Regions from separate parts of the Rhodococcus quanlei genome, predicted to be linked through region 2. Evidence: riboswitches for the same ligand, from Rfam matches in the RefSeq annotation. Region 2 holds a riboswitch; the other holds the start of a gene.
What was found. Region 2 has a riboswitch for thiamine pyrophosphate ahead of ACZI8Q_RS12440 (3-oxoacyl-ACP reductase). Riboswitches for the same ligand answer to the same signal wherever they lie in the genome.

Region 1 (15,648 bases), on a different contig from region 2:
AGGTTCTCACTGCCGTTCGCGGGGGAAAGGTGGCGTTCGCACGCATCGGATCACAGGACTCCACCCTGATCGCGGTGGCTCGCGGCTCCATCACCCCAGCGTACGACGGCCGGATCTGGGTCGGGCTCACCGCGGTGGAAGTTGCCGAGGAACACCGCCGGCACGGTATCGGGACGCTGATCTGTGGCGACGTCGTCAAGTGGGGGCGAGACAAGGGCGCTACCCACGCCTACCTGCAGGTTGCCGCAGAAAACGAAGGCGCCCGAGCGATGTACCGCTCCCTCGGATTCATCGATCACCACCGATACCGGTACGCCACCGAGAATGTCGGTGGCGCCGGATAGTCTGGATTCGTGCGAATTGCTACTTGGAACGTCAACTCCGTCCGTGCCCGTACCGATCGGATCATCGACTGGTTGCAGAAAACCGACACCGATGTGCTCGCCATGCAGGAAACCAAATGCAAAGACGAGCAGTTTCCGTTCGAGCGGTTCAGCGAGTTGGGCTACGAGGTCGCGCACGTGGGCCTCAGTCAGTGGAACGGCGTCGCCATCGCGTCACGTGTCGGCCTCGACGACGTGCAGATCGGCTTCGCCGACCAACCCGGGTTCCACAAAGACCCCGAGGCCGAGCAGATTCGTGAGGCCCGTGCGATCGGTGCCACCTGCAACGGGGTGCGCATCTGGAGTCTGTACGTCCCGAACGGACGTGCTCTCGACGACCCGCACTACACATACAAGCTCGAGTGGCTCGCCAGGCTTCGAGACGACGCCGAGGGCTGGCTGAAGAGCGACGCGGACGCGCAGATCGCGCTCGTCGGCGACTGGAACGTTGCCCCCACCGACGAAGACGTGTGGGATCCGTCGTTCTTCGACGGCAAGACGCACACGTCCCAGCCCGAACGCGACGCGTTCGCGGTGTTCGAAAAGGCCGGGTTCACAGACGTCGTTCGTCCTCACACCCCGGGGCCCGGTGTATACACCTACTGGGACTACACGCAGCTCCGGTTCCCCAAGAGGCAGGGCATGCGCATCGACTACGCGCTGGCGTCACCTGCCCTGGCCGCGCGCGTAGACAAGGCGTCGATCGATCGGGACGAACGCAAGGGCAAGGGGGCCAGCGACCACGCGCCGGTCATCGTCGATATCGGCGAGTGATCAGCGGGATGGCCTGCTACCTTCAGTCGGAGACGAGCAGGTCGTTCTCCTCCGGATGCGCGGCGAGGTAGCGCTGCACGTACGTACAGATGGGGCGCACCCGCCATCCCTTCACGCGGGCGGCCGCAAGACCCTCACGGACGAGGATCGCGGCCATTCCCCTGCCTCCGTGCTCTTCTTTCACGACGGTGTGCATGAAAGCGACGGCCTCACCCGGCTTCGCTGTGAACCCAGGGATATCGTCCTCGTCGCGGTACCCGAGAATGCCGATGAGCTCGTCGCCGAGCCACAGATCGAAGCGCTCGTGGGCGGGGTTGTCGACAACGAGAAGTTCTGTTGCCGCCTGACTTCCCGACGGACCAGCACTGTTCGAAATGTGTTCCATATCACTCATGGAACCAGCATCTCCACGTCCGCGCCACCGAAACGTTTCAGCTTGCAGCCGAATCGTCACACCTTCGAAAATCCGACTGGGCCTCAACGCGAACCGGCGGGACGCGGCAGTGGAACGACGACGTCTCGATAGTCCCGATTACTCGCAAGGAATCGTTGAACGTAGGTGCACACGGGTTTGACCTTCCATCCGTACTCGCGGGCCAGTTCGAGGGCACGGCCGACCAAGACCGCGGCCAAACCGCGATGCCCGAAATCTTCGACGATCACCGTGTGCATGAAGGAGATCACCGGGCACCCCTGAACGGGGGCGTCACCCATGTCGAAGTATCCGATGATGCCCACCAAATCACCACTGAGCCGGAGTTCGAACCGGTTCTGATCACGGTTGTCGGTGACATCGACGTACGCCGAGTCGAGCATCGGACCTCCTGCGCGCGTCGTAATCGAAATGTGATCCACAACACTCTTTTATACAGATGGGGCGCTGCATTGTCAGGGCCTTGGCCCTGTGAGCGCTTTGCGAGTCTCGGGACTCGCAGACCACGCACGGGAGCGAAGGGCGAGGTCGGTAGGGTCTCACGCTGTGAACGTGCTGCCACTGACCCCCGACGGACAAACCCCGGTACGGGCTCTCACCATCGCTGGAACCGACTCCGGCGGTGGCGCCGGTATTCAGGCGGATTCACGCACCATGGCCCTCTGCGGCGTCCATGCGTGTGTCGCCGTAGCGGCGGTGACCGTGCAGAACTCGGTCGGCGTCAGCGGCTTCCACGAAGTTCCGCCCGACGTGGTCGCCGCGCAGGTCCGCAGTGTCGTCGGCGACATCGGGGTGGGGGCTGCGAAGACCGGGATGCTGGCGTCCACGGCCATCATCGAAGCGGTCGCCGATGTGTGCACCGAGGTCGGAATCGGACGGGACCAACCGGTGCCTCTCGTCGTGGATCCGGTGTGCGCGTCCATGCACGGCGACCCGTTGCTGCATGCGCAAGCTCTCGACGCAGTCCGCAACACCCTGATCCCCATCGCCACGGTGGTCACCCCGAACCTCGACGAGGTGCGTCTCATCACGGGCATAGATGTGGTCGACGATGCGAGCGCCCGGCGGGCCGCCGAAGCCCTGCATGCATTGGGTGCACGGTGGTCGATCGTGAAGGGCGGGCACCTGCGCACGTCGTCGACCAGCACCGACCTGCTGTTCGACGGCGACACGTTCCTCGAGTTCACCAGCCCCCGTATCCCCACCGGAAACGATCACGGCGGCGGCGACACCCTGGCTGCTGCCATCGCCTGCGCTCTGGCCAACGGGCACACGGTGCCGGACGCCGTCGCGTTCGGCAAGGAGTGGGTCACGAAATGTCTCGAGTCGTCGTACGACCTCGGTGCGGGGCACGGCCCGGTGTCACCGTTCTGGCGGCTGCACTGAACTTTGTTCCAACGCTGCACCACTTTGTTCCAACGAACGCTGGGCTGGACCGCTTCTGAGCCGTCAGAGCCATCCCACCGATCCGAGAACGACGAGCGCTGTCGCGTCGACTCCGAAGATGATCGACACGGCGGTGATCTGGTGGCGCAGCTTGGTCATGTCGTGCACCAGATACGCGGCGGCGAAGAACGGCAGGTAGCCGACCAAGAAGATCAATATCGGCATGCCCGCACTCCACCAGGACCATTCCCAGGTCAGGACGCCCATCTGATTGAGCAGGATCTCGATTCCCACGGCGAGTCCCGCGCCGACACATGCGAACACGACTCGGTTGTTGACCCCGAGAATGCGCAAGTCTTTGTCGGCGGGCAATATCTTGATCGCCACGATGCCCATGATCGCGAACATGAAGCTGATTTCGATGTTCAGCCCGATGAGGATTTGATACGCGGAGTCTCCGGGAGCGCCCCAGACCGGAGCCCTACCGGTCGCATGGAACACCGCAGAGTTCCAGATTTCGTTGAACCAGTCCATACCCCAGAACGCGAGCCCACCGAGCACCAGGCTCCAGTTCCGTCGCTCGACCTCGACGCTGTACACGTACAGCACCATCAGTAGCAGCGGAATCACGTACCACTGGAACTGCGAGCTGTCCCGCAAGTGTTCGAGTGCTGCTCCGGCGGAATCGGTCATCGAGCGCCCAGCCCTTCTGCGGCGGTCACCGCGGCGACAGCCCGCCCCAGCACCTCGTGGGCGAGTTCGTAGGCGCCTGTGTTGTCGCGTGCGGCGATTCGCCCCGCGAGGTCGATATGGCCTTGTGGATCGTCGTACTCCGCAGCATGAATGCCGAGTTCGGCGAGGGTGTCCCACCCGATATCGGTGTAGCCGGTCACGAGTGTGTTCTGGGCGAGCTGATAGGCCACGTTGCCCGATCCGGCGAACACCGCTTGCCAGAACTCCAGATCCACCTCCGCGATGGTGCTGTCGTCGGGCGCCGCATAGCGCTCGGCGGCATCGCGGATCTCCTCGATTTGCGATTCGTCCGCTTCGAGCGCACACAGGCGTGCCGCGTCTGCGGCAACCGTGCGCCGCATAACCATGATGTCCCGCATCAGGTGCGGGGCAGGCAGCGCACCGGAGCGGGCGACCATCGAGAGGGTGTCCATACCGGCGTGGGTGCGCCAGTCGAGGACCATGGGTTTGCTGCCGTGCGCGACGCGCACCAGGCCGGACTGCTGTAGTCGTTTGAGTGCCTCGCGGACGGCGTGCCTGTTGACGCGGAAGGATTCCGCTAGGTCGCGCTCCGACGACAATTGGTCACCAGGGCGGACCTTCCCCGCCAATATTCCGTCTGCGAGCTGCGCGAAGACGCCGTCACTGACTGTGGCTCGGGCAATGGGGACGGCTTCCATGGCACCGGACACTACCGGCTCGAACAAACTGATCAACTGGATTGACCAGTTGAGGTACATTACTGCCCGAGCAACCTCGGAGGGGACATGGAACGCATGAACAACCGGTTCACTCGCACGTCGTTGTACGCGGTGTGCGTCGCAATCGGCATCGCCTGCACCCAAGGTGCGGCGCCTGCTGGCGCGTCGGAATCGCGTCCACTCGACTGTGTTCCCCCGATCGGGACGAACCAGCTCATTCCGCCGCTACCCGGTCTGGTCACCCCGCTTCCGAGCGTGAAGGGGCTCTCCGAGTTCGAGGACCTCGCTCCTGCACCCGCCGGGCTCGATCTGCCGGCGGACATGCACCTGCGCGATGGCGCGCAGGGATTCAACAGTTACGCCGAATTCGCGCTCAGTGACGGTTCTCTCTACACCCGCCCGCGCGGTTCCGACGGTCCGTGGCGCACGGTGAACACCCCCGGCTGCCTCGATGGGCACATCGCCGCCATTTCGGTCGACGGGAACATGGTCGTTGCCTTGGACGGGAACGGGTGGATCTACTCCCTCGACAACGTGCTCTCGGGTCCGATGGTGTGGAACTGGACCCGCTCGTTCGGGGGGCCGATCTGGCTGTGGCCGGGAATGACAGTCCCCGACGGTGCCCAGGAACCGGGCAAGTGGGCCCTCAGCCACCGGGTCTCGGACAGTTTCGTCGACGCCGAGGGAAACCAGCACCCACTGACGGCAGGATTGGTGCAGGTGGTGAGCCTGACGGGTGACGGCTCCCGCATCGTCTACCAAGACCCGTGGCTGCCCGCCGATTACAGCTACGAAATCGGTGGGCCGTTGGACGGGCGATTCATCTCGAACTCCATCTCCTCCGCCGGCTCGGTCAACATGGTGATGAACCGCTACGGCGACATCTACACCCGCAAGTACGACCTGGACCTGGCCGGCGCCAACCACATTCCGCACCGCTACACCTGGCAGGAACAGACACCGGCGCCGCAAGCGCCCACCCAACTTCAGGAACGATTCGACCCGCGCTTCACCGGGGTCTCACTCCCCGGACCGGACTGGCAGCACCAGGTCAAGATCCCCGGCGAGATCACCTCCCGCATCTCCATCAACGTCACCGGACCGGCAGTGGAGGACCGCGAACTGCGCGTCGAAGGACGCCGCGACGGCCGGACAGGCTACTGGCACAAGGGACTGAGCGCTTCGTCCTGGGAATTCACGCCGACGGGACAGCCTCTGAAGCAGCCGATCCTGACCGAGGCCGACCCCTCCGCCGATCAGTCGTCGTTGACGCTGGCACCGGCCAGCGAGCTCTCCTACTCGGGCCCACTGCCTGGTGGGTGGACCGCGCTGGTCGAGCACTTCGACTGGGCGCAGACAACTCACGACGTGGTCCTGACCGCACCGAGCGGGCGGACATACGACATCGAAATGCACACCACCGACGCACTCCGGCTGATCCCCCGCGGCCCCGGATTGGACGAGCACCCACGCACCCTCGAAGGGGCCCTCGACCTGCGAACTGCACAGCCCTGGGCGGAAGAGAACGCAGAGCTCGGCACTTTCGTCCGCAATCACCTCGACGGCAAGGACATCTACGAAATCGGGGTCGGCGCAACAAGGAATCAACTGGTGATATCGCCCGCCGGACTGTTGACCGCACCCTTGGGAGTCTGGAACCGAACCTGAGGAGTGAGGAAGCGGCCGCAGATCAGCTTCCGGTCTCCGCCCGCAACCGCCAGATGCCCAGATCTTCGGGGACTCCGCTAGGTTGCGGCGCGAAGAACGCCCTTCGCCACGGCTTCGTCGTGATCCCCAGCGTCTCGAGGGTTCCCGGCTGCAACGCACTGAGCGTGGCAGAGGAGGCCATCACCTTGCCATCACCGCCGAGCGCCATGATTCGAGCCGCGATGTTCACGTCCACGCCCAGCCAGTCGGCGCCTATCCTGCGTGGCAAACCGGTGTGTAGTCCCACCCTCATACGGGGGCGGTACCCGTCGACCTCGACCTCCGCCAAGGCGGCACGTGCGACGAACACCGATTCCACCGCACGATCGGCGCTCGGAAAGACGGCCATGATGCCGTCACCCATACGTTTGACGACGTTCCCACCGCGGTCGTACATCGGTGTTTCGACGACAGACGAGACTCGGCGCAACAGGCCGAGCGTGGCGGAGTCTCCGGCTGGAAGTGCCCAACTCGAGAATCCGACGAGGTCCGTGAACACGATGGTGACCTCGGAAGTTCCGCGACCCTGCCCGGCCCGTTCCAGCAATGCCTGCCACACCTGGAGAGCGCCGAGGCTCACCTCACGCGAAGCCCCGGGTTGATCGCCCTGCGCCCGATCGGCAATGCGCGCCAACGCCCGTGCACTCCCCGGCCCCGCTGTGGACAGGGGATCACCGAACGCCGGGTCTCCGGGTAGAACGCGACGCACCCGGCGAAGCCCGTCGACCAATGGCCGGTGCCCGTTCATCGCCGACAACCACGCCGAAACCGAGCGACCCGAATGCGCGCGAGGAGCCTGGCTGGAGTCGATCGGATCATCACTCACGAGCGTGAGCGTAACGCAGCGTCACACGATTCATTGCCCCGCGCGGTTCGCGCTTCATTGCCCCGCGCGGTTCGCGCTTCATTGTCCAGCGCGGGCCTTCTCGCGTTCCGTCCCGGTAGGCACGCCATTCGGGCCATCCAGATCCTGCGCATACACGCCCACCGCGTAGGCGACTGCCGCCGAATTCTGGGCCAGCGCTTCCCGATCGATGTTGGCGAGAGTGTCGTCCGCGCTGTGGTAGTTCCGGTCGTACGCGACATTCGGGGTGCCACCCCAGTCCTGCGCCTGTTCGGCGGTCTTCTGTCCGTCTGCCCCACTGAACACGCCACCTGCCGGGATCTGCGCCGCAATGAACGGGCCGTAATCGGAGCGTCCGTCGAAGTCGGTACCGTCGACTTCGACGCCCACACTCTCGAAGTAGTCGACGAAGGTGCGTTCGATACCGGCCGAACCCTTCGGTCCCGGGCCCGCACCGAACGCATCCGAGTCGTCACCGTCGTAGGCGAGGTAGCCAGGGTTCTCCGATCCCAGCATGTCGAAATTCAGGTACAGGGCGATGTCCGACTTCTGCTCCGGGGTCAGACTTTCGACATACGCCGTCGAACCACGCAGTCCCAGTTCCTCTGCGCCCCAGAATGCGAACCGGACGGCATTGTGCACGTTCGGGCTGCCGCCGAGCTGCGACGCCGTCTCGAGCGTGGCGGCGACACCTGTTCCGTTGTCGTTGATGCCGGGGCCGTCCGGCACGCTGTCGAGGTGGGCGCCCACCATGACCACGTCGTCGGTGGATCCGGTGGTGGTCTGCGCGATGACGTTGCGGCCCGTCGAGGTCGTCGTTTCGGTTTCGAGCGTGAGCGTCACTTCGTCGGCAGCGACGAGGTCCGCGCCATCGTCCTTGCTCACGCCGGCGACGGGTATCTCGCCCGCGTCGGGGGTGCCGAGCGTCCCTCCGACCAAGGGCCCTTCTTCGTTGTTCACGACAACAGCGGCGGCGGCTCCGCGCTCGGCTGCGGCCTTCTGCTTGTCCGCGAATGGACACACGCCACGATCCACGACCACCACGGCGCCGGTGACGTCCAGTCCGTCGTAGTCGGTGACCTCGCAGCCGGGGGTCTCGTCTGCGGGTACCGCCACGACGGGTGCGGTGATTCCGTCCGGGCCTGTCGAGGGCGAGTACGCAAGTGCCTGCACCTCGATGTCCTGGCCGTCAGCGCGTAACTGCTCCGACTTCACATCGAAGGAGTGGTACTCGAATTCGGGCGTCTCGACATCGAACCCGCTCTCACGCAGGGTCTGCGCGACGTAGTCGACGCTGGCGGCGTAGCCGGAAGTGCCGGCTGCCCGGTTTCCGTCGTTGTCCGCCGCAATCTCTTCGAGCTTCTCGAGGTGGTCCACCACCGAATCGATCGTGACCGACTCCGCCAGCACGTGTGCGTCGACCGGCACCGGCGTCTCGTCGTCACCGGACGAACATCCTGCGAGAGCAAGCGCTCCTGCCACACCGACCGTGAAGACTCCCCGTAATCGCATCGGCCGAGACTAACGCAAGACACCGGTGGCCGGTGCGAATGGTTTTCGCACCGGCCACCGGCTTTCGTCTTCCCGCACTGCCCTGTGCAGACCTCCCGACGTACGTCTGCACAGGGCGGGAGGACGAAAGTACTGTAGTCGCCTGCAGTGGCCCGGGGTGTCCCGGGCGTGTTCGTCAGGCGTCGCGGGTGTTCACAGCCACGATTGCCTCACCGAACACGACCGCGACGAAGACCGTGAAGTACACGAGGCTGCCCCATGGACCCCAATGGAAGTCGATTCCCTGCGGCACCCCGAGGAACTGGTTCGCGTTGGCGAAGGGCAGGAACGGTTGCACGTTCCGGCCGATCTCACCGAACAGGCCGAACAGGCTCTCGATCAGCAGTGGCCACAACAGCAGCAGCGCGATCGCGGCGGCCGACTGCCGCACGAGGGCACCGACACCGACCGCCAGCACCACACACAACAAGGCGAAGATCGGTACACCGTAGATCGCACGCCAGGCGTCGCTACCGGACAGGGTGAGCGCTGCGCCCGCCTCGTCACCTGCGGTCATCTTGGCGATCGCATATGCGCCGAACGTGAGCGCAAGGGTCAAGAGCGCGCCACCCACACCGATCAGACCGGCCTTGGCGACGAGTACCGACGCCCGGTTGGGGATCGCCTGGAACGTCGTCCGTATGACTCCGAAACGGTATTCACTGGTCACGGCCAGTGCGGCAAGGATCATCAGCACGAGCACGCCGAAGCCGGACACGCCGCCCACGGCATCCGCGAGTGTCGGCAGGAAGGGATCGAATCCCGGATCCTCCCCGGCGGCGATCTGTTCCTGGTACGACTCGAGGCCCAGCTTCGCAGACCACCCGATCACCGCAGCGAGACCGAGCCCCAGCACGATGATGATGGCGGTGCACCACCACGGCGACCGAGTAGTGGTCAACTTGATTCGTTCTGCAGCCAGAACAGCCATCAGAGGGCTCCCCTCATCACATCTTCGACGCCTTCGGCGTGGTACTGCACGTCGTCTCCTGTCAACTTCATGAATGCGTCCTCGAGCGACCCCCGCTGCGACGACAACTCGTGCAGGACGACGCCCTGGGCTCCCGCGATCGCGCCGATCGCCTCGGTGCTGGAATTCAGCACGAGCAGGGCGGGTACGTCGCCGGATCCTTCGTCGCGAACGGTCAGTCCTTGCGAGGTGAGTGCGCTACGCAGTGCGTCGAGTTGTGGACTGCGTACCCGGACCGTGGACTCGGAGGCCATGTCGACGAATTCCTTCACCGAGGTGTCCGCCTTGAGGTGGCCACGCCCGATGACGACGAGGTGCTCGGCGGTCAGGGCCATCTCCGACAGCAGGTGGCTGGACACGAGAACCGTGCGGCCCTCCGCAGCGAGACGCTGCATGAACTTGCGAATCCAGACGATGCCCTCCGGATCGAGCCCGTTGACCGGTTCGTCGAACAGCAGCACCTTGGGGTCACCGAGCAGAGCACCGGCAAGACCGAGACGCTGGGACATGCCGAGAGAGAAGCCGCCGGCCTTCTTGCCCGCGACGTCGGTCAACCCGACGAGATGCAGCACCTCGTCGACCCGGCTCTTCGGGATCGAGTTGGCGGCCGCCATCCACTGAAGATGAGCGCGTGCGGACCGATTGGGATGAACCCACTTGGCATCGAGAAGCGCACCCACCGTCCGCAGAGGCTGTTGCAATTCGCGATAGTGCTTACCGTCGATCAGTGCGGTTCCGGCGGTCGGCCTGTCCAACCCCAGAATCATCCGCATGGTTGTCGATTTACCCGCACCGTTCGGCCCGAGGAAGCCGGTGACGATGCCTGGCTTCACGGTGAACGTCAGGTCTTCCACGGCCTTCGTCTGCCCGAAGGTCTTGGTCAATCCGTTGACTTCGATCATGCCGACAAGGATGCCAAGGATGCGGGGCCCGCGCATCGGCCGTGGGGCTGTTCACTAGTAGTCCTGCGGTACCACAGTCACCCCGAACAGTGCCCCCGAGGATCCCCCGAAAACCCCCTAGGACGAGGCCTGCGCCCAGAACCGCTTGGGTATGCGGCCCGCGTGACGAGCCTGGTACCCGGCAGCGACCGCCCCGCGCATCGCCGAAGCCATCATCTCCGGGTCGTTGGCACGAGTGACTGCGGTAGCAAGGAGAACTGCGTCGCATCCCAGTTCCATCGCCTGAGCCGCATCGCTCGCGGTGCCGATCCCCGCATCGAGGATGACGGGAACCTCCGCGCCCTCCACGATCATCTCGATGTTGTGCGGATTCGAGATGCCCAGGCCGGTGCCGATCGGCGAACCGAGCGGCATGACCGCCGCGCACCCGACGTCCTCCAGGCGGCGAGCCAGAACCGGGTCGTCGGTGGTGTACGGCAACACCACGAACCCATCGTCGACGAGCTGTTCGGCCGCGCGGACGAGCTCGATCGCGTCGGGCAGCAGCGTCCGCTCGTCCGCGATGACCTCGAGTTTCACCCAGTTCGTCTCGAGAGCTTCGCGTGCGAGCTGTGCGGTGAGAACAGCTTCGGCGGCGCCACGGCATCCCGCCGTGTTGGGAAGCAGAGCGATGCCGAGGCGCCGCAGCAGATCCAGTACTCCCGTTCGACCGGTCGCATCGACCCGACGCATCGCCACAGTGGTCAGCTCGGTGCCGGAAGCAACGAGCGCTTCCTCGAGGACGGCAAGATTGACGGCGCCCCCGGTGCCCATGACGAGCCGGGAGTCGAAAACCCGGTCTGCAATCGTGAACTTGCCGGGGTCACCGGTCGCGGTGTCACCCACCCTGCACCGCCGTGAGAACTTCGATCTCCCAGCCACGACCGACGGTTTCCGACCAACGGGCACGTGAGAAGACCTCACCGTTGATCGCAACCGCCACGCCCTTCGTCGGCAGGTCCAATCGCTCGAGCAGCTCGAGCACCGTCGTGGGCTCGGTCAACTCGTGGTCCGTGCCGTTGACGCTGATCCCGATGGGGATGGTCATGCCGCCGACTCGTCCCACATTCTGTTCGTTCATCGCTTCCTCACTACGTTCCGGAATCGTTCGGAGTTCGCACACTCGGCCTCCTCGAGTGTGCTCCCGTCCAACAACGCCACCACCGCGTCAGCGGTGACCGGTGTCAGCAGGATGCCGTTTCGTCCGTGTCCTGCAGCCACTACAACACGATCGGACAATCGGCCGATCAGTGGCAAGTTGTCCGGAGTCATCGGTCGTAGACCTGCTGCCGCTTCTTTCAGTTCGTACTCACCGATCGCCGGCATCAGCGCCTCGGCATCCGCTATGAGGTCACGGACTCCTCCCACTGTGACCTGAGTGTCCTCGCCGGTTTCGTATTGGGTGGCACCCAACACGATCCCGTTCGCACGCGGCACCAGGTATGCGGGACGGCCGTGAACGGTGCCTCGAATCGTACGGGTCGGCGCAGGCGTCACACCCGGCCTGGTACCCAATCTGAGGATCTCCCCCTTCACCGCCCGCACGGGCAGTCCCGGCCACAGCCTTGGTGCCGCCAACCCTGCCGCCAGCACTACCTGATCCGTGGTGAGGTCGTCGAGATCGTGGACGTTCTCTTCCGTGAATTCCACGCCGGCCGCCCGAGCGTTCTCTCGGAGGGCAACGAGAAGCAGGCGATTGTCGACCGCCAGTTCGGAGCGGGCCAGCAGCCCCAGCCGCACCTTGGGCCCCAACACCGGCTCGAGATCCCGGATTCTCGCCCGATCGACGATGTCCACGTCGTACCCCTGCGTGCCCACCCAATCGGCGATGGTGCGCAGATCCTCGGCATCCGCACCGTCGAGCGCAACAGTCAACGAACTGGAGGAGGTGAACAGCGATACGTCGGCTCCGGCCTCGAGTTCCTCTCCGAAGTCGGGCCACCGCTCCAGCGAAGCGCCGCCGAGACCGAGCACATGCTCCTCACCTGGCCAGCCCTCCGACAGCGGGGCGAGCATTCCGCCCGCCACCCACGACGCACCGGAACCGCTCGCCGCGTCGTACAGACGGACCGACCACCCTTGCCGTGCTGCCCGCCATGCAACGGACAGGCCGATGACCCCGCCACCCACGACGGACAACGAGCGCGCCACAATTCCTCCTAGACTTCCTGCGCCGGCATGATCCGGGTCAGGTTCGACGGTCGGGCCGGCGTCGACCCCTCTCAGCCCCGCGATCCAGGGACTCCCGTGACAACTGTTCTTCTTCGAAGGTTACCGTCATGGCCGTGACCCCCACACACCGCAGCAACGACATCGACCGCCGTGCCCGCCTCGCAGCGTCCCGGTTGTACCTGTGCACGGATGCCCGCCGCGAGAAGGGTGATCTGGCGCAGTTCGCCGAAGCCGCACTGGCCGGTGGCGTCGACATCATTCAGCTGCGGGACAAGGGTTCGGCCGGCGAGCAGCAGTTCGGTCCGATGGACGTGAAGGACGAGTTGATCGCGTTGTCGGTGCTGACCGAGGCGGCGCATCGGCACGGCGCACTCGTCGCCGTCAACGATCGTGCCGACATGGCTCACGCCGCCGGTGCCGACGTGCTCCATCTCGGCCAGGGAGACCTTCCGGTTCCGTACGCCCGCGACATCGTCGGACCCGACGTGATCATCGGCAGGTCCACCCACAACCGGGCGCAGGCCGGGCTCGCTGCAATCGAGGAGAGCATCGACTACTTCTGCACCGGCCCCGTATGGGCGACACCCACCAAGCCCGGACGCAGCGCCGCAGGACTCGACCTCGTACGTTCCACCTCCGCCGCCGCGCCGAATCGTCCGTGGTTCGCGATCGGCGGTATCGACGAGGCGCGCCTACCCGAAATCCTCGACGCCGGCGCCACCCGCATCGTCGTGGTCCGTGCCATCACCGCGGCATCGGACCCTCGAGAGGCGGCCAGGTCACTCAGCGAGAGACTCCGCGTCTCAGGCGAACGGGATAACCGACCGACCTGACCAACGCAGGGGGCGATCAGCGATCGACGCCGGATTCCCGTGGAATGCTCAGCATCGCCTGCTGCAACCGCGCCCAGGCGTCGGCGAACCCGGGATGCAGGGGCAACGACGTGACATGATCTTCCCGAACCCACCGCAGTTCGGTGCTCTCACCGTTGGGCACCGTTTCGAGTTGACTGTCGGCATCGGCGATCACGGTTGTGTAGGTCCACCCGCCGTCCACCGTCATGGTCACCACCTCGGCACGCACGACGATCGCATCGCCCTCGATGCCGGCTTCCTCCTCGGCCTCGCGCACCGCTGCGTGGGTGGTGCTCTCGTGAGAGTCGCGCGCACCGCCCGGCAGCGCCCAGGTACCGCCCTGATGACTCCACGCCGCCCGATGCTGCAACAGCACCGTGGGGGTACCGTCCGCAGCCGGAGCGCGCAGCAGTAGACCTGCGGCCCCATGTTTGCCCCAATGGCGAGTTCCGTCCGGGCTGACCGCCCAACCGTCACCGTCACCGCGCATCGACTACCCCTGTCGGTTCGATCACCCTGCAGTGCCCACACCCTAGCCGACCTCGCGGATCTCGACAGGGACCGATCTCGACAGGGAACGACATAGCAGGGAACGACATAGTTCGCTTCGATGAGCGACCCTACTTATATGCTCCTCGGGTGAGTAGGCCCAACGAGAGGGGGTGACATTGCGATGCTCCGTGAAGCCCCGTCCATCGAACCGCACGGTGGGGATGCTGCCGCTGAGAAGTCGTCCGACCCCCGCATGGCCCGCAGACAGGAATTACGCCAGTTCCTGCTCTCGACTCCGGCCCGGCTGACCGCGTTGGGGGCGCTTCTCGTCGTACTCACACTGGCTGCCGGCATCGTGACCTCGGCATCCGTGAACAGCAGACAGTCCACCCTCGACACCTTGCTGGCGGAGACCGAGCCGCTGGCGGACTCGGCCCAGAACCTCTACGGCGCATTTTCCGTCGCCGACGCCGCAGCCACGACTGCCTTCATCTCCGGCGGCATCGAACCGCAGGCGGTGCGTGACAAGTACACCCAGGCGGTGGGCGTCGCATCCGCCGAGTTGGTGTATGCGGCAGCCGGACTTGCCGACGGCGACACCGGCAGCCGCCGACTCCTGGCGTCGATCGCGACCGACTTCACGGTGTACACGGGTCTGATCGAGACGGCACGTGCCAACAACCGCAGTGGGCACCCCGTCGGCGCCTCCTATCTCACCGAGGCCTCGACGCTGATGCAGACCGGGCTGCTGCCGATGGCACAGAACTTGTATGCGCGTCAGGCCGAGAACGTCGCCGATACGCAGCGGGAATTCGTCCAGCCACCGTGGGCGGCCATCGCGCTACTCCTCGCGGCACTGGTCGCCCTCGTCGTCGCTCAGGTCCTGATGGCGCGGCGAACTCGTCGAACACTCAACGTGGGCCTCATCCTCGGGTCGGCCGCCATGGGAGTGTTGTTGGTATGGCTGCTCGGTACGGGACTGCTCTCGTCCATGGACGTGCGACGGGCCCTGCACGGCGGGACCGAACCACTTCACGAACTGACGACGGCCCGCATCCTGTCTCAGCAAGCTCGTGCCGAGGAAACACTGAAACTGGTGCGTCGTGACTCCGTCGGGGACTACGACGAGGCCTACCGGGACAAGGCAGAACACCTCACCTTCACACTCGGCGAGTACGCGAACAGCGACACCGATGTGTCCCAGGACGAAGTCGAACGGGCAATCGCGTCGTGGAGGCAGTGGTCCGATTCCCACGCCGACATGAAGACCGCATTCGATGCCGGAGAATTCGAGACGGCAGCCGACATCACCGTCGGACCAGGACCGGACAGATCCACGGCCCAGTTCACCGCACTCGACGACGCACTCACCGAGGGTATCGTCGAGGCCCGTAACGAACTCCGGTCTCGGCTCTCGAGCGCCTCGGACGTACTCACGGCACTCGGACCTGGTGCGCTGGTGCTGTCCGTCATCGCGTTCGGTGGAATCATCGTCGGTTTGTGGCCGCGACTTCGGGAGTACCAGTGACCAGGGCACGCAAGACCAGGGCACGCATGACCAGGGCACGCATGACCAGGGCACGCATGACCAGGGCACGCAAGCGCGCGGCCGTGGCCATCGCCGCGCTCGCTCTTCTGGTCGGCGCCTGCGGCGAACCCGAGACGATCCAGGTCGAGGCTCCGGACTTGGCCTACACGGAGCCGCCGT
Region 2 (15,648 bases):
TGCCGCGTCCGGTACGGCACGACACCGTGATTTCGGTCCGACCGTCGACCTCGATGGCTACGAACGACAGCGGCACCATCCCGGTGTGCACGGGTAGAGCGCGAACGGTGGTGGCGGTGAATCCCGGGGTCGTGAACTCGGCGAGTTCGATCGTCCCGGCGTGAGAGACGATGGCCGACACCAGGTTGCGTCCCCCGCGCGCGCCCAGGGCGTGCAACGTTCGGAGGACGCCGCGGGCGAAGGGGGCGGGGAACCTGCCGAGCCCGCCGTTGTCCATCTCGCCCAGTTCGCGCTTCTCGACGAGACCCATCAGCATCTGCGCATTGATCTGCGACCAGTCCTGCCCGGGGCGCGCAGTCAAGAACAGCGGCAGTGCGAGGTTTGCGGTGGAGCGGATCGCGGGGTCGTGGCGGCGCAGGTCCACCGGGACCATCAATCGCACGGGTGCGGCGGCGGCGTCGGCGAGCACCTCGCCGATGCGTGCCACCGTTGCCTTGGGCGCCGCATTCACCGTGCGCCGACTCCACACGAACTTCGGTTCGCCCGGCTCGGGGGCGCCGCGCCCGAGCGGGGACGCAAAGGTGGGTAGCAAGCGCGTCGCCTCGCTCGGCCGGCCGATCCGGTCGATGAGAGTGTGATCCGCTGTCGCATCCGCTGCGCCCACCGGCTGCTCGCCGCGCAGGACTCGGAAGACGTCTGCGGCCCACGTCTTCAGCCCGGTCGCGTCCATGACCCCGTGGAATGCCCGGAAGACGACGGCGGGCCGCTCGCCCCGCACCAGCAACACCTCGGTGGTGGCAGCATCATTCGTTCCGAGTGGCCGCTCGAAGATGCGATTCGTGCCCGGATCGCCGCGATCGAGATCCAGCCCGTCGACCGCTTCGACGTGGGGCGGTCGTCCGTTGTCCACCCAGTTCGTGCCCGAGCGGACGAGGCGTGCTCCCGGGCAGGCGGCCGACGCCCGCTCGACCGCGGTGGCCAGCTCCTCTGCGCCGATGCTTCCGCTGCCTTCGACGATCAGTTGGATGGCGAACGGAGGCGCCAGCGATCTCCCCGCAAGATACAGCTGCTCGGTCGGGGAAATCGGGCGGTGGAAGCGGGACGTGGTCGTCATGGGGTGCCTCGGATGAAGGTGGGATCGGGGATGCGGCGCGGCAGGGTTACTGGAGGTGTCGGGTCAACTCGGCGACGCCGCCCTGTGCGTCGACCCAGGTCTTGAATTCTGCGAGACCGGTGTCGCGGTCGACCACGGGCACGTACCCGAAGTCCCGTCGCGCGGCGCCGGTGTCGAACGTGGACGAACGAGTCAGCAGTGCGACAACGTAACGCGAGAGGGGCGGGGAGTAGCGCGTGGCGAGGTAGGGGATCTTCCAGACCGTTTCGATGATCGAGACGGCGGCAGCGACCACGTGAGGATTCGGCTTGCGTGAGGGTGGGGCGATGCCGAACTCACGTGCGGTGTCGGCCATGAACGGCCAGATGTCGGTGACCTCGTCGTCGGCGATGAAATACGCTTTACCGCCGACGTCGTCGGATTTCGCCGCCTTGACCGCGGCGTCGACGATGTTGTCGACGTGGCAGAACGACGCCAGCACTTGCCGGCCGTTCGACAGGTCGGGGAGTGCGCCGGCGTGGGCGCGACCGAGAAGGCGCACGATCGGCCCCGAGCGGTCTCCCGGACCCCAGATCGCCCTGGGACGCAGAGCGCAGGTCACGAAACCGGGCTCGTCGGCTGCGAGGACCGCTTGTTCGGCCAGTGCCTTCGTTTCGGAATAGAAGTTGAGGTAGCGCTGCGGGTACGGAACCGACTCGTCGATGTCGATCTGATCGCCGCCGTCGTAGTCCATGAGGGCGCTCGGACTGGAGACGAACACGAATCGGCCCACGCCATTGCTGCGAGCCGACCGGAGCAGATGTGTGGTGGCGTCGACGTTCTCGGCGACGAACTGCGCCCGTACGCCGCGCTCGTCCACGCGTGCGGCACTGTGGAACACCACGTCGATACCGTGCGTGGCGGCTTCGAGTGAGTTCTTGTCGGTGAGGTCGCCGTACACGAGGTGCAGTCGGGACAGATCTCCCAGATCCTGCAGATTGCTGCTCCGGCGAACCAGGACGGACACGTCGTGACCGTCGTCGACGAGTCGTCGCGCCAAACGACCGCCGAGGAATCCGGACGCGCCGGTGACCAGTGCCTTCATCGAATCTCCTCGGCAGATCGGGTGTCTTGTTCGGGTTGGCTCTTCCACCACGTGAGGCCGAATACGAAGGTCAGCAACGCTGTGCGCGCCCGGGAATGCCCCAGTTTGTCGCCCGCACGGATTGCGGACGGAATCTGTGCCGTGTGGACGACGATGCTGAGGAACGCGTCGATCCACCAGCCGATACGCAGCACACGGTGGCGAATCGGGTTGCCGCCGGCCGCGCGAGCGGCGCCGTACGCGAGGTACAACCACCCGAGCAGCGGAATCGTGCGCAGCAGTACTGTTCTGGTACTCACGGCGCCACCTTGCCTGTCCTCTTCGCCGCCCAGACTGCCAGCTTCTCGCGGCCGATCTTCGCGTTGTGGCGAATGTCCACAGGGAACGAAGGGTGAAAGAGGAAGGTGTCTACGGTTGCCGTCAGCGCGAATTCGCGACCACGATCACGCAACGCGGCGGCGATCGTGGGTGCGTCGGCTCCGCTGCGCGGTTCCACGCAGAGGACGGGACGCTGAGCGCCCTTACCGCCGACCCCCACCAGCGCGGTGCGCGCAACACCGTCGACAGCGTTGAAGATCTGCTCCACCTGCACCGAGAACAGTGTTCCCGCGAGGGTTTCTACACGGTGGCCCTTACGGCCACAGAACCAGATTCGGCCCTGATCGTCGATCCAGCCGAGATCGCCGGTGCGGTGCCAGGTGCGCTCACCGTCCCGAATCTTGCCGGAGGTGTTCGCTTCCTCGGGCCAGTAGTAGCGGGTGCTCACGTTCGGGCCGGTCACCACGATCTCACCGATGCCCTCGTCGAGTGGGTCGGCGTCGTTCCACGTCGGAAGCGCGTCGTCGGTGATCGCCACGACACGGGCCTCGACGAGCGGGGCGGGCCGGCCGATGCAGGTGCCGTGCCCGATCCGGGAGCGCTCGACGAGACTGCCGCTCGGCCCGTCGCCGAGCAGTTCACGTGATTCGATCGACGACATGGGAATGGCCTCGGTCGCGCCGTATCCGGCGTGGACTTCCGCCGTATCCGACAGCACCTCCCGCAGTCCGGTGACCACGTGATCGGGGACCGGTGCGCCCCCCGAGAAGACGGCCTGGACCGAGGACATGGTCACCGAGCGTTCACGCGCATGATCGAGCAGTGGCGCGAGCACGGCAGGTGAGCCGAACATCGTGTGCACTCCGAAGCGGTCGATCGCATCCACGACATGTGCCGGGTCGGTCGAGCCGACCTTGCTCGGAATCAGCGGCGGAAGGACCACACGTGATCCGAGAAACAGGTCCAGTACGCCGAACATGGGGAGGGTGACGAGCGACGCCTCCGGGGTCAATCGGGCGCTCAGCGTCTCCATCTGGTCGATCATCGCGGCCAGGTTTCCGTGCGAGAGCTCCACAGCTTTGGCAGGTCCTGTGGATCCGGTGGTGAACGCGATCATCAGCAGACGGTCGTCGGGGGCCGCTACGTCCGGCATCGCGCGATCGTCCGGCACCCGGCTCCATTTCGCCAGGCAATGACCGCCCCAGAACCATTTTCGGCCGACGGTCACCTTCGTGCGCACACCACGGAACGTGCGACGGAACAGCACTCGCACGGCATGAGCTTGCGGAATGCCGACGAAAGCCTGCGGTTCCACAGCCGACAGGCAACGTAGCATCGGGCGAAGTCCCATACCGGGATCGATCACGACCGGAACAGCGCCCAGCTTGAAGAGGCCGAACAAGATTGCGTACAGCTCCGGCCCCGGAGTGACGAGCACGATGGTCCGGGTGCCCGAGCCCATGCCGTCGTCCGCGAACTGTTGAGCGAGAGCGTCGGACCATTCGTCGAGTTCACGGAACGTGACGTCCGAGTATGTTGGCAAGCCTCCGGGCCGAGTTCCTTCCGCGAATGTGACCGCGGGTCGATCCGGGTTCTGCGCAGCGAAACTGCGGAAGCGGTCGATCGAACCGCAGTAGGTATACGCGCTCACGCGTCGGACCCGCGCTCGCCGGGCGGGATTCGGTACAAGGCCGCCGCAGCGCTCGGTCCGGCACCTGCCGTCACGAAGAGGATGTTCCGGTACGCGCCGAACGCACCGCGGCGGGCCGCCTGGTGATAGGTCAGGGTGAGGGTCGCCGTGTGCGGATCGCGATCGAACTCTCCGAGGAGTGCCGGCTCGGTGGCGCGGACCCCGAGTTCGGCGGCGAGCTTGGTCGGGAAGTCCGGTTCCGGGGTCGACGCGACGAGAACGGTGGACGAGAGGTCCACTTCGTCGTCGGCCAGGGCGGAACGGGCAGCGGACAACGCGACGTCGAGTAGGCGCTGCGCGAAGTCGTCGTCCCGTTCGACGGTGACGAGATTGCGTCCGTTGGACCCGATGGTGTCGGCGTCGACGCAACCCGTCACTGCGGCGGTGCCCTCGCCGAGTTCGGTGTGTATCCGGCCGAATCCGTCCTGCCCCTCGGTGTATTCGAGGAGTAGGGCTGCACCGGTTGTTCCGTACGGGAAGTCTTCCGGTGCGTCGGCGCCGGTCATGGACGGATGCGTGTCACCCGAGGTGACGAGGACGTGTTTTGCGCTCGCCGTCAGGAAGAGCGATGACGCGACCTGTACCGCGTCGAGCACGCCGCAGGCGCCGTTCATGAGGTCGAACGAGAACGACAGGGGATCGCCGTCCTCGTACTCGAGACCGATTCCCGCTTCCTTCTGGACGAGCGCCGCCACAGCGGGCTCCATCGTGTTGGAATCGCGGTAGACGCACGTGTTGATCAGTACACCGATCTGCGCGGGCGTGACGTCTGCCGAGTCCATGGCCGACCGGGCTGCTCGCGCGGTGTGGGTGACGACGCTCGCCGTGTCGGTGGCATTGCTGATGCCTGTGGATGTGATGACGACGCCCATGTCAGGCCTCCAGGGACGAGATGGTGGCGGACAGGTAACCGGTAACGATGCCGGAAGCGGCAGGGACCATGAGAATCTTGGACCCGGACGGAATCTTCTTCTGCTGCAGTTGATCGTGCAGAACGATGAAGTGTGAGGTACTCGAGGTGTTTCCGTACTTTTCCACCACGTTCAGAGCTTCGGGCATCGGTGTTCCGAACTCACGTTCTGCCAGTGCGTTCATGTACGTGACCGCGGACGCACCGAACTGGTGATGAATGATGTAATCGAACTCTTCGTCCGCGAACGAGCGTCCCTCGGCATCGAGGAAAGCACGCTGATTGTTGGTCCACAGTTTGAAGCGGTTCTCGTTGTGCATCCGGCGGTTGTCCGTGTACAGCGCGATTCCTGCCGACTTGTCGCTGGGCATACCGAGGCAGGCGTCTGCATACTCGGATGCGGTGAGAAGGTCGACGTAATCGATGCGGTCGTTGTCGTCCTCGGAGCGGTCGAGGATCACGGCTGCGCCGGAGTCGCCGACCGACAGCGAGGCGAACTGGAGGTCGTACTTTTCGGAAATTTCCGTCACTGCGGTGTCCGCGATCGGCGTGATGGCTTCGCCGCTCACCACCAGTCCGTTTCGTACGGCACCGGATCGGATCATGCGGTCGAGCAGGTATGTGCCGGTGAGCATTCCGGCGCAGGCATTCGAGAGGTCGAAGTGGATCGCCTGCCGTGCGCCGATCGTCTTGGCGAGCATCGAGGCAAACGACGGCTCGAAGTAGGCCGTCATCCCACCCTTGAAGCGGGTGATCGATGTGGAGATGACGACATCGAGATCCTCGGCGGCGTAACGGGATCGGGACAGGCAGTCCTGGACCGCATTCATCGCGAGGAGGAACGAGTCTTCGTAGTTGTCGGCGCTCTTGTCGTGGACTCGACGTTCGGTGACGCCGGTGATGGCCTCCAGATCGAACGTCGGTGGCTCCGCGAGGCGGGCGATCAGTTCTTCGGTGGTGACCACTCTCGAAGGAAGGTACGCACCGAGGGATTCGAATCTGGATCGAGGCAATGCCGCTCCTTGAGCTCGTGAGAGGGAGTATCCGGGCGGCATCACCCTCTACGAGTTTGCGCGTGAAGTACAGACCGCAGGCCTCTGTGCAGCGAATATGAGATATTACTCACAAGTAAGATTGGGTTGCCTCGTTGTTGCGGGCGCGGAGATCACCGTCGGCAGATGGTGACCGGACACCGGGCGTGGTGCAGGAGATTCTGACTCGTCGACCCCATCAACGCGCCGACGATCGGCCCACGACCGTGGCTGCCCACGACGATCAACTGTGCCTTCCGTGCGTGCTCGACCAGTATCTGGGCGGCGCTACCCTGCTCGGTCACGTGCGTGACCGAAACATCGGGGTAGCGCTCGGACATGCCGGCGACCCCCTCGGACAGCAGTGCCGACTCTTCCTCCTCGACGGCTTTCCAGTCCACCAGGACACCGGTTCCGCCGGCACCCAAAGCGGACGACCCGCGCCAGGAATGGACGGCGACGAGCGGAGCGCCGACCAGACCCGCGAACTCGTAGGCGAAGGTGACGGCGTTGTCACTGAGCGAGCTGCCGTCCACTCCCACGACAACGGGTCGGTCGTCGGGAATCGCCGAGCCCGCAGATCCGCGCCACACGGTGACGGGACACGTTGCGTGGTTCGCCACGTGCAGTGCCGTCGACCCGACGAACAACGACCGGACCGCCCCTGCTCCCGTCGCACCGAGGACCACCATGCGTGCGTCGTCTCCCTCGTCCACCAGATGTGCGCCGGCGGACTCCGGACCGATGCTGGAGTCGATGACCAGATCCGGGAATTCGGACCGGAGCATTTCGGTGGCCCGATCGACGATGGCCTCGCCGTCCTCTCGAAGTTGGCTGAGGAATTGCGATTGGATGAGGACCGCTGCCGGGCTGTACAGGGCACCGCTCTGGGGGAGCGCGTGTGCGAGCATCAGGGTGGCACTCGTCCGGTGTGCGATCGCCGCGGCCCAGCGCGCCGCATTCGACGAGGCGTCGGACCCGTCGACACCGACGACGATGACGTTGGGGTCGGGGGGCATGGCCATGTTCGGCTCCTTCCGCGTGTGGCGGTTTCGGCTTCCACTCTCCGCTATTTCGTGATGTCGCGCGTGGCCTTCCGTGCTTTCGTCCACATTTCGCGGACCTCGGCCGAGTCGGTCTCGGCAGCGGACACCTCGCGTGCGTAGAGCATGCCCAGGACGAAACCGGTAGCGGTGCCCCTACCCGGCCTCGCGAACCCGCGTTCGTCCAGCATGGCCAGGAGGTGACCCCGAGCAACCACCGAATCCTGGTGGTCTCCGAGGAGTTTTTGGAGGTCCTTGTATGCGTTCACTGCGCGGCGCACCCGCTTCGGGTGTGTCGGTTGCATGACTTCGACCGTGTAGCGAAGACGCTTGACACGTTTGCGGGCACGGTGCAGCTGTTCGGCACGCGCGCGCGGATCGTCGGCTTTCTTCGCCGCGCGAATGCGGGAGTCGATGGTGTCGACGAGATGTTCGAGCGTCGAAGACGCCCTCTTGCGGGCTGCCTTTCGTCCGGTTGTGGCCGACGCAGCTGCGCAGGCGGTGGCCAGTGCGGCGAGATCGTCGAACACACCGAGATACCGCGACGAGGCCATCGTGTCTGTGGCAACCCGTTCGGCCGTCTCGGCGAGTACCCCGAAATATGCCTCCGCCAGCGCACGTACACCGTCACGGTCAGGGACTTCGTCGACGGTCTCGAGATGCTCGGCGAATCGTGCCTGCTGGACTTCGACATCACGGGCTTCGCCCAGCCGCCGACCGATCCACCTCAGGTCCTCGATCGTTGTCGCGACGAGGTCGTCGTCGGGGATCGCGCCGCCGTATGTCTGCAGTGCACTTCGCAGCCGCCTGGCGGCAACTCGAAGGTCGTGGGTGGCCTCGGGCGTGTGGCGTCGTTGTTCGATGTCGGCGAGCAGCAGCGCTCGGGTGTGCTCCTGAAGGTAGACGGCCAAGGCTGCCCTGGGATCGGATGCCGTATCGCCACCGGACGGCACCGGTCGGGGCGGTCCGCCGACTGCACGACGCAGTTTCGACGGCTGCGTCGAGCGCGGCATCCCTGCTTCCAGGAGTCGGTCCTCGATCGCCTGAGCCAGGTCTCGGTCCTGACGAATCTGCTCGACTTCGATCTCGCGCCACACGTGATCACCGTGGTCCGTGCTGCCGGTCACCGCGGCGACCACCACGTCGGAGACCACTTCCATCACTGCCGCACCGTCGGCGTCGCGCAGGATGTGCCGTTCGCGATCGGTCGTGATCAGTGCAAGAGGACCGAGACTGCGGGAGCCGGTGACGGCAGTGAGCAACTCGGCGAGAGCGGCCGGGACCCCCGCCTCGCCGGGAACGGTCGCATCGAGTTGTAGCTCCGTGCGGGTGTCGCTGCCGACGGGCAGTTTCAGATGCCATCCCGCGTCGTCGCCGCCTTCCCTACGCCGCAGCGTGATATCAGCATCGAGCAGTCGATGGTCGTCCGTGTCGTAATACAGGGCCGACAGTTCGAACGTGTCGATCACGGGTTCGCCTGCGACACCGGGGAGTCCGGACAGATTCGGCAGCGCACGATCGGGCGAGGCCTCGTACTTGCGTTCCGTCTCGCGCTTCGCGCGGGGTTGCTTCGTGCCGGGACTCATGCCGCCATTGTTGCGTCCATCGGCGGAATGCGACAGGGGAAATAAGGGGGGAATGTGGCGTAGTGCCCGTTCACTGGGGCCAGTCGAGTGTGCGACGGCTGGTGAAGGTGCGCGGGCGGCCGGTGATCGGGTCGTCGAACTCGATCGACCGTGCGAGCAGTCGTAGCGGCTCCGAGTAATCGTCGCCCGGCACGTCGTAGAAGTCGGGGTAGAAGTTGTCACCCACCAGTCCGAGTCCGAGGGAGCTCATGTGCACTCGCAATTGGTGCGTTTTACCCGTGGTCGGTGTCAACCGGTACAGCGCATGGTCGCCCCTGCGCTCGACCAGTTCGAGATAGGTTTCGCTGTTGGGCTCGCCCGGTGTCTCGTAGGCCTGAAGCCGTCCCCGGTCCTTCAGGATGCGGCTGTGCAGAGTTATCGGAAAACGCAGTTCCGCGTCGTAGGGCGCAATCGCTTCGTACGTCTTGCACACCTGCCGTTCGGCGAACATGGTCTGGTAATCGCGCCGAACACCAGGCCGCAGCGTGAACAGCAGGACACCTGCTGTCAGGCGGTCGAGGCGGTGGGCAGGGGAGATGTCCACGAGGCCGAGTTCACGACGAAGCCGGACCAGAGCAGATTCGACGATGTGTGCGCCGCGCGGCGTCGTCGCGAGAAAGTGCGGCTTGTCGACCACCAGCAGATCGTCGTCTCGGTGCAGCACGGCCAGTTCGAAGGGGACGCGCTTTTCGGTGGGGAGGTCTCGGTACAGATACACGAAGGTGTGCCGCACGAACGGTGTGTCCTCGGTGATCGCCGAACCGTCCTGGCGGACGATTTCGCGGGCCGCGACCTTCGAACGGATGCTCGCCGCGTCGCGCGGGAATCGTGCGACGAGGTAGGACAACACGGTCGACCACTCGGTCGAATTGGGTAAACGCAAGCGCGTCGGATCCAGTCCGTCGCGGAGGGGAAGCGGTGCCGATACCACCCGTCCACGATAATTCAGCTGGCGGTCGACCAGGCACAGCGGCGGAACGCGCATAACGATTCTGTCGACTCGCTCGAGTCCCCCGCTTCCAGGTAATACCGTGCGAAAGGTAACGCAGTTCGTCGGGGCGGAACCGGAGGCTGAAATGGACAGGATCCTCGGGACGTCGGCACGTCGCCGGCTGCGGGTGGTTGCACACGTGCTGATTGCAGTCGTGGTACTGCCACTCGCGTTCGTAGTGGTGGGCGGCGGCACTGCCGTCGCCCACCCGTACGACCGGCTCCGTGAACATTGGGTACCGGCTCCCGGCGGGGTCGGACATATCAAAGTGCGTATCTGGCTGGCGAACAACGGCAGCAACAAAGCCGTCTACCTGCTCGATGGACTCCGCGCCACCGACGACGTGAGTGGGTGGGAGCACGAGACCAACGCGGCCTGGTTGTCCGATCACGGGATCACTGTCGTGGAGCCGGTCGGCGGGGAATCGAGTTTCTATGCGGATTGGTACGCGCCCAGCAATTTCAACAACCAGCCGTACACCTACAAGTGGGAATCATTCCTCACCGAGAATCTTCCCGACTTCCTTGCCGACACATACGGAATCAGCCGCACCCAGAATGCCGTGGTGGGACTGTCCATGGGCGGAAACGCCGCGCTGATTCTGTCCGCGTATCACCGTGACCAGTTTGCGTTCGCCGGTTCGATGTCCGGTTACCTGAATCTGTCGGCACCCGGTATGCGTGAAGCGATTCGCCTCGCGATGCTCGATGCGGGCGGTTACAACTCCGATAGCATGTGGGGACCGCCGTGGGATCCGGCGTGGTTGCGTCACGATCCGTTCGTCGTGGCACCGAAGCTGCGTGGTTTGCCCATGTGGATCTCTGCGGGTAGCGGTCTTCCCGGTCCCCACGACCAACCGAGGTCTGCCATCGACGTCTTCAACACCGGTACCGGCATGGGTTTGGAAGCGATCGCGCTCGCCCAGAACCGTGCGTTCCAGGTGCGATTGGCAACCCTCGGTATTCCGGCGCACTTCGAGTTCCCGCCCGTCGGTACACACAGTTGGGGTTACTGGCAGGACCAACTGTGGGCGATGCTTCCGATGATGAAGGCATCGATCGGCGCCTGATTCCGGACCCACCCGAGTGCCTGATGTCCGTAAGCTCGAGTGATGACGAAATGGACAGCGCAGGACATCGGAGACCAGCACGGTCGAACGTTCGTGGTGACGGGTGCCAACAGCGGCCTCGGAGAAGTCGCCGCTCGCGCACTGGGTGCGGCCGGAGCCAACATCGTCCTCGCATGCCGCAACGTGGACAAGGGCCGCGCGGTCGCGTCGGCCATCGGATCGAACGCGCAGGTGCGCAAACTAGACCTCGCCGACCTGGCTTCGGTGCGTGAGTTCGCAGACGGAGTGGATTCTGTGGACGTGCTGGTCAACAACGCCGGGGTCATGGCAGTCCCGATGCGGCGCACTGCCGATGGATTCGAGATGCAATTCGGCACCAACCACCTCGGTCACTTCGCGCTCACCGGATTGCTGATCGACAAGATCACAGACCGGGTGGCCACGATGTCGAGTGCGCTGCACCAACTCGGCGCGATCGACTTGAACGACCTGAACTACGAGCACCGCAAGTACGGACGGTGGCCGGCTTATGGGCAGTCCAAGCTGGCCAATCTGATGTTCACCTACGAATTGCAGCGACGCCTGTCCGAGGCGGGTTCACCGGTCAAGGCGGTGGCGGCGCATCCCGGTTACGCGTCCACCAATCTACAGGGGCACACCGAATCGGTCATGGATGCCGTGATGGGGTTCGCGAACCGGGTGATCGCCCAGTCGGCAGAAATGGGGACCCTGCCGATGCTGTACGCCGCCACCGCTCCCGACGTCGTGGGCGGTGCCTACTACGGTCCGGACGGCCTGTTCGAGCAGCGCGGACATCCCAAACGGGTGGGCTCCAACGGCAAGTCGCGAGACGAAGCGGTTGCCGCATCCTTGTGGGACGCGTCGGAGGAACTCACCGGCGTCACATACGAATTCAGTCGTCGGTGACTTCGAGGGCGACGTCGATGTTGCCGCGCGTTGCGTTGGAGTACGGGCACAACTGGTGAGCCTTCTTCGTCAAGGCGAGCGCTTCGTCGTGCGGTAGGTGCGGCAGGGACACCTCGAGGGTGACGGTCAGTCCGAATCCACCGCCGTCGGTCTGGCCGATCCCGACACGGGCACCGACAGACGAGTCGCCGACGTTCGCCTTGTCCTGGCGCCCCACCAGTTGCAGCGCCGAATGGAAGCACGCGGCGTACCCGGCGGCGAACAGCTGTTCGGGGTTGGCGCCGTTTCCGCTGCCGCCCATCTCGGTGGGGATGGCGAGATCGAGGTCGACTCGTCCGTCGGTCGTTCGGGTGTGCCCGTTGCGTCCTTCTCCTGTTGCGAGGGCTTCAGCTGTGTAGACGACCTTCATGTCGGTTCTCCCTTTCGTGGAGTTGGGTTCGCGTGGAGTTGGGTTCGCGTGGATCTGGGATGGCCGTGGGCTGCTCATTGGGCGTCCCGCAACGACCTGGTGACACGGCTGAGAACGTCGCGCAGAGCGGACAGTTCGGTGCTCGACAGGCCGGTGGCTTCGGCGATCGCGGCCGGAATGTCGGTTGCGTCTGCGCGGAGGGCGGAACCGGTGTCGGTGAGGTGGATGTCGACTCGCCGTTCATCAGCGGTGCGTCGCCTGCGTTCGATCAGGTTCAGGGATTCGAGCCGTTTGAGGAGTGGAGACAGTGTTCCGCTGTCGAGTTCCAAACGTTCGCCGATGTCCCTGACGCCGATGCCGTCCCGCTCCCAGAGTACGAGCAGAACCAGATACTGCGGGTACGTGAGACCCAGGCGATCGAGCATCGTGCGGTAAGCGGCGGTGGTGGCCCGCGACGCCGAATAGAGGGCGAAGCACACTTGCCGGTCGAGTTCGAGGTTGCCGCTCACAATCAACAAGGTAGCGTGCAATTCAATTGTGTGCAACTGGAAATGTCCTCGTGTTGCGGGCTCGTCTCGAATCTCGAAAACCGCACACCTGCCCTGGAAGCAGTTGCTAATTTCACCTGATGCACAAGACGAGACTGATCGCGGCACTCGGCTCGGCAGTAGCGTTGCTTTTGGCCGGGACCGGCACTGCCTCCGCCACCGAACTGCCGGTGACCTACAACTTCTTCTCCGGCATTGCCCCGGAACTGGTCGATCACGGCGGCTCTCTCCCGGGATCCAACGACTACAATTGCGTCCCGTCGCCAGCCCATCCGAATCCGGTGGTGCTTGTGCACGGCACGGGCGGATCGCAGCAGACCAACTGGGGCACCTACGTTCCGCTGCTGAAGAACGAGGGATACTGCGTCTTCGCGCTCACTTATGGGGAGCCGGCTGGTTTGCCGTGGCCGATGACAGCCGTCGGGGGTATGGGCCTCATGGAGGACAGCGCTCGCGACCTCGCCGAGTTCGTCGACGGTGTTCTCGCCGCGACCGGCGCATCCAAGGTGGACATCGTCGGACACTCCCAGGGCACCATCGTTCCTGCCTATTACGCGAAATACCTGGGCGGCAGGGACAAGATCGACAAGCATGTTTCGCTTGCACCGGCATGGAACGGTACTACTGTGGCCGGCGCGGACGTCATCGGCCGAACGGTCCGGGGGCTCGGAGTCGAGCCCGAGGACCTCCCGATCTGCCATGCATGTGCTCAGCTCGATCCCGGATCGTCATTCATGCGCGCGATCCGCGAAGACGGCTACTACTTTCCCGAAATCGAGTACACGAACATCGCCACCAAGTACGACGAACTGATCGTGCCGTACTGGTCCGGTCTGCAACCGGGCGGTGAGAACGTGCACAACATTCTCGTCCAAGACGGGTGCGAGGTCGACTACAGCGAGCACGCGGGTATCGCCGGGTCGCGGCGGGCGGCATTCTTTGTACTCAACGCGCTCGATCCCGAACATCCGCGGCCGGTCCCGTGTGATCGCGCGGCTCCCTTCAGTGGCGCGCCCTTCTGAGCGCATACACTTGTCGGTAGTGACACGGGGTGCCGTCCGATGCGGGCGGCTGAGAGCACACCCGTCGAACCTGATCTGGCTGATACCAGCGAAGGGATGTCGCGGTGGTGTGTCGTATGCATTCCACTTCTGAGGTCTCGACGTCGAACCCGGCTCGCTGGCCGAACAGAAGGTGAGAGATGCAAATCGACAAGCAGATCGTCGTCGTGACCGGCGCCGGCCGAGGGCTCGGCGCGGCCATTGCCCGCGCATTCGCGCGTGAGGGTGCGAGAGTGGTGGTCAACTACCGAAACAGTCGCGAAGCAGCCGAGGTGCTGGTCGCCGAGCTGGGTGACACCGCGACCACGATCCAAGCCGATGTCACCGACGCTGGGCAGGTGGCTGAATTGTTTGCCGCCGCCGAACGGCACTTCGGAGCCCCGGCCACCACCGTGATCAACAACGCGCTCGCGGACTTCTCGTTCAACGGCGACGCACGTGAGAAGGCGGACACGATCTCCTGGGAGGCGTTCGACTCGCAGCTACGCGGCAGCGTCAAAGCGGCGTTGCACACCACGCAGGCAGCACTCCCCGGGATGCGCGCCGCCGGGTTCGGGCGCATCGTCAATGTGGGCACGAACCTTTTTCAGAACCCGGTGGTGCCGTACCACGACTACACCGCAGCCAAGGCGGCCGCACTGTCACTCACCCGCACCCTCGCAGCCGACCTCGGACCGGACAACATCACCGTGAACATGGTGTCGGGCGGGTTGCTGCGCACCACCGACGCCAGCGCCGCAACACCCGACGAGGTCTTCGACCTCATCGCCTCGAGCACTCCGTTACAGCGAGTGACCACACCCGAGGAGTTCGCGGATGCTGTGCTGTTCTTCGCCTCGCCGTGGGCTCGATCGGTGACGGGGCAGAACCTCGTCGTCGACGGCGGACTGGTCAAGGACTGACATGTCGAAGAGTTTGCATTTCAACGCTTTTCTTTTCGGGTGCGGGCATCACGGGGCGGCGTGGCGGCATCCCGACTCACAGGTGGAACGCCTGGTGGACATCACCTACTACGAAGACCTCGCCCGCACGGCGGAACGCGGCTGCCTCGATGCGGTGTTCTTCGCGGACGGGCATTCGGTTCGTGATCCCGCGGGCGGTGGGATGTGGTTTCTCGAACCGATCACCGCGTTGTCGGCGATGGCGCGCGCGACCGAGAAGATCGGGCTGGTCACCACGGTCTCGAGCACCTTCTACACCCCATTTCATGCGGCGCGCATGCTGGCATCCCTCGACCACATCAGTGGCGGCCGCATGGGGTGGAACGTGGTCACGTCGATGTTCGATGCCGAGGCGCGCAATCACGGACTCGAGGCCATGCCTGCGCATGACGAACGATACGAACGAGCGGCGGAGTTCGTCGACGTTGCCTTGGCGCTCTGGGATTCCTGGGACGAAGATGCGATCATCCTCGACCGGGGCGGGCTCTTCGCCGACCCGGACAAGGTGCACCGCATCGAACATCGAGGCAAGAACTTCCTCGTCGACGGTCCGTTGAACGTGCCGAGGTCTCCGCAGGGGCGTCCCGTGTTGTTCCAGGCGGGGGCGTCGGAGCAGGGCCGGGCTCTCGCGGCGCAATGCGCGGAGGGCATCTATGCCGTGGCCTACGATCTGCCGTCCGCGCAGGCCTACTATTCCGACGTGAAGGCCCGGGTTCGCGCGGCCGGACGTGACCCCGAGGCGGTGACGATCATGCCGGGGCTCGTCACCTATGTCGGGTCCACGATGGCTCAGGCGCGGGCCAAGAAGGCCGAACTCGATGCGTTGCTCCCGGTGGAGCAGTCGCTGCGGCAGCTGTCGATGTTCGTGCAACAGGATTGCGCGGAGT

Region 1: it holds a riboswitch for thiamine pyrophosphate, as region 2 does, so the genes downstream of both, thiO (glycine oxidase ThiO) here and ACZI8Q_RS12440 (3-oxoacyl-ACP reductase) in region 2, are expected to answer to the same signal.

The regions. Positions count from the first base shown of each region.
Region 1 covers NZ_JBUYWD010000011.1:345,337-360,984, forward strand. Annotated here, with positions in the region: gene ACZI8Q_RS10605 (N-acetylglutamate synthase, CG3035 family) at 1-344, shown strand, start outside; gene ACZI8Q_RS10610 (exodeoxyribonuclease III) at 354-1,157, shown strand; gene ACZI8Q_RS10615 (GNAT family N-acetyltransferase) at 1,180-1,542, opposite strand; gene ACZI8Q_RS10620 (GNAT family N-acetyltransferase) at 1,635-1,973, opposite strand; gene thiD (bifunctional hydroxymethylpyrimidine kinase/phosphomethylpyrimidine kinase) at 2,137-2,976, shown strand; gene ACZI8Q_RS10630 (hypothetical protein) at 3,040-3,669, opposite strand; gene ACZI8Q_RS10635 (FadR/GntR family transcriptional regulator) at 3,666-4,388, opposite strand; gene ACZI8Q_RS10640 (hypothetical protein) at 4,476-6,077, shown strand; gene ACZI8Q_RS10645 (adenylate/guanylate cyclase domain-containing protein) at 6,100-6,942, opposite strand; gene ACZI8Q_RS10650 (M28 family metallopeptidase) at 7,021-8,472, opposite strand; gene ACZI8Q_RS10655 (ABC transporter permease) at 8,648-9,442, opposite strand; gene ACZI8Q_RS10660 (ABC transporter ATP-binding protein) at 9,442-10,383, opposite strand; gene thiG (thiazole synthase) at 10,501-11,268, opposite strand; gene thiS (sulfur carrier protein ThiS) at 11,261-11,503, opposite strand; gene thiO (glycine oxidase ThiO) at 11,500-12,573, opposite strand; TPP riboswitch at 12,571-12,681, opposite strand; gene thiE (thiamine phosphate synthase) at 12,708-13,427, shown strand; partial or broken gene ACZI8Q_RS10685 (NUDIX domain-containing protein) at 13,489-13,938, opposite strand; gene ACZI8Q_RS10690 (hypothetical protein) at 14,122-15,468, shown strand; gene ACZI8Q_RS10695 (glutamate ABC transporter substrate-binding protein) at 15,510-15,648, shown strand, end outside.
Region 2 covers NZ_JBUYWD010000014.1:26,363-42,010, forward strand. Annotated here, with positions in the region: gene ACZI8Q_RS12370 (non-ribosomal peptide synthetase) at 1-1,114, opposite strand, end outside; gene ACZI8Q_RS12375 (NAD-dependent epimerase/dehydratase family protein) at 1,161-2,198, opposite strand; gene ACZI8Q_RS12380 (hypothetical protein) at 2,195-2,497, opposite strand; gene ACZI8Q_RS12385 (fatty acid CoA ligase family protein) at 2,494-4,167, opposite strand; gene ACZI8Q_RS12390 (beta-ketoacyl-[acyl-carrier-protein] synthase family protein) at 4,164-5,078, opposite strand; gene ACZI8Q_RS12395 (3-oxoacyl-ACP synthase III family protein) at 5,080-6,129, opposite strand; gene ACZI8Q_RS12400 (universal stress protein) at 6,282-7,172, opposite strand; gene ACZI8Q_RS12405 (CYTH and CHAD domain-containing protein) at 7,217-8,776, opposite strand; gene ACZI8Q_RS12410 (pseudouridine synthase) at 8,847-9,800, opposite strand; gene ACZI8Q_RS12415 (alpha/beta hydrolase) at 9,892-10,875, shown strand; gene ACZI8Q_RS12420 (oxidoreductase) at 10,918-11,802, shown strand; gene ACZI8Q_RS12425 (organic hydroperoxide resistance protein) at 11,789-12,211, opposite strand; gene ACZI8Q_RS12430 (MarR family winged helix-turn-helix transcriptional regulator) at 12,286-12,720, opposite strand; gene ACZI8Q_RS12435 (esterase/lipase family protein) at 12,840-13,781, shown strand; TPP riboswitch at 13,797-13,895, shown strand; gene ACZI8Q_RS12440 (3-oxoacyl-ACP reductase) at 13,961-14,722, shown strand; gene ACZI8Q_RS12445 (LLM class flavin-dependent oxidoreductase) at 14,724-15,648, shown strand, end outside.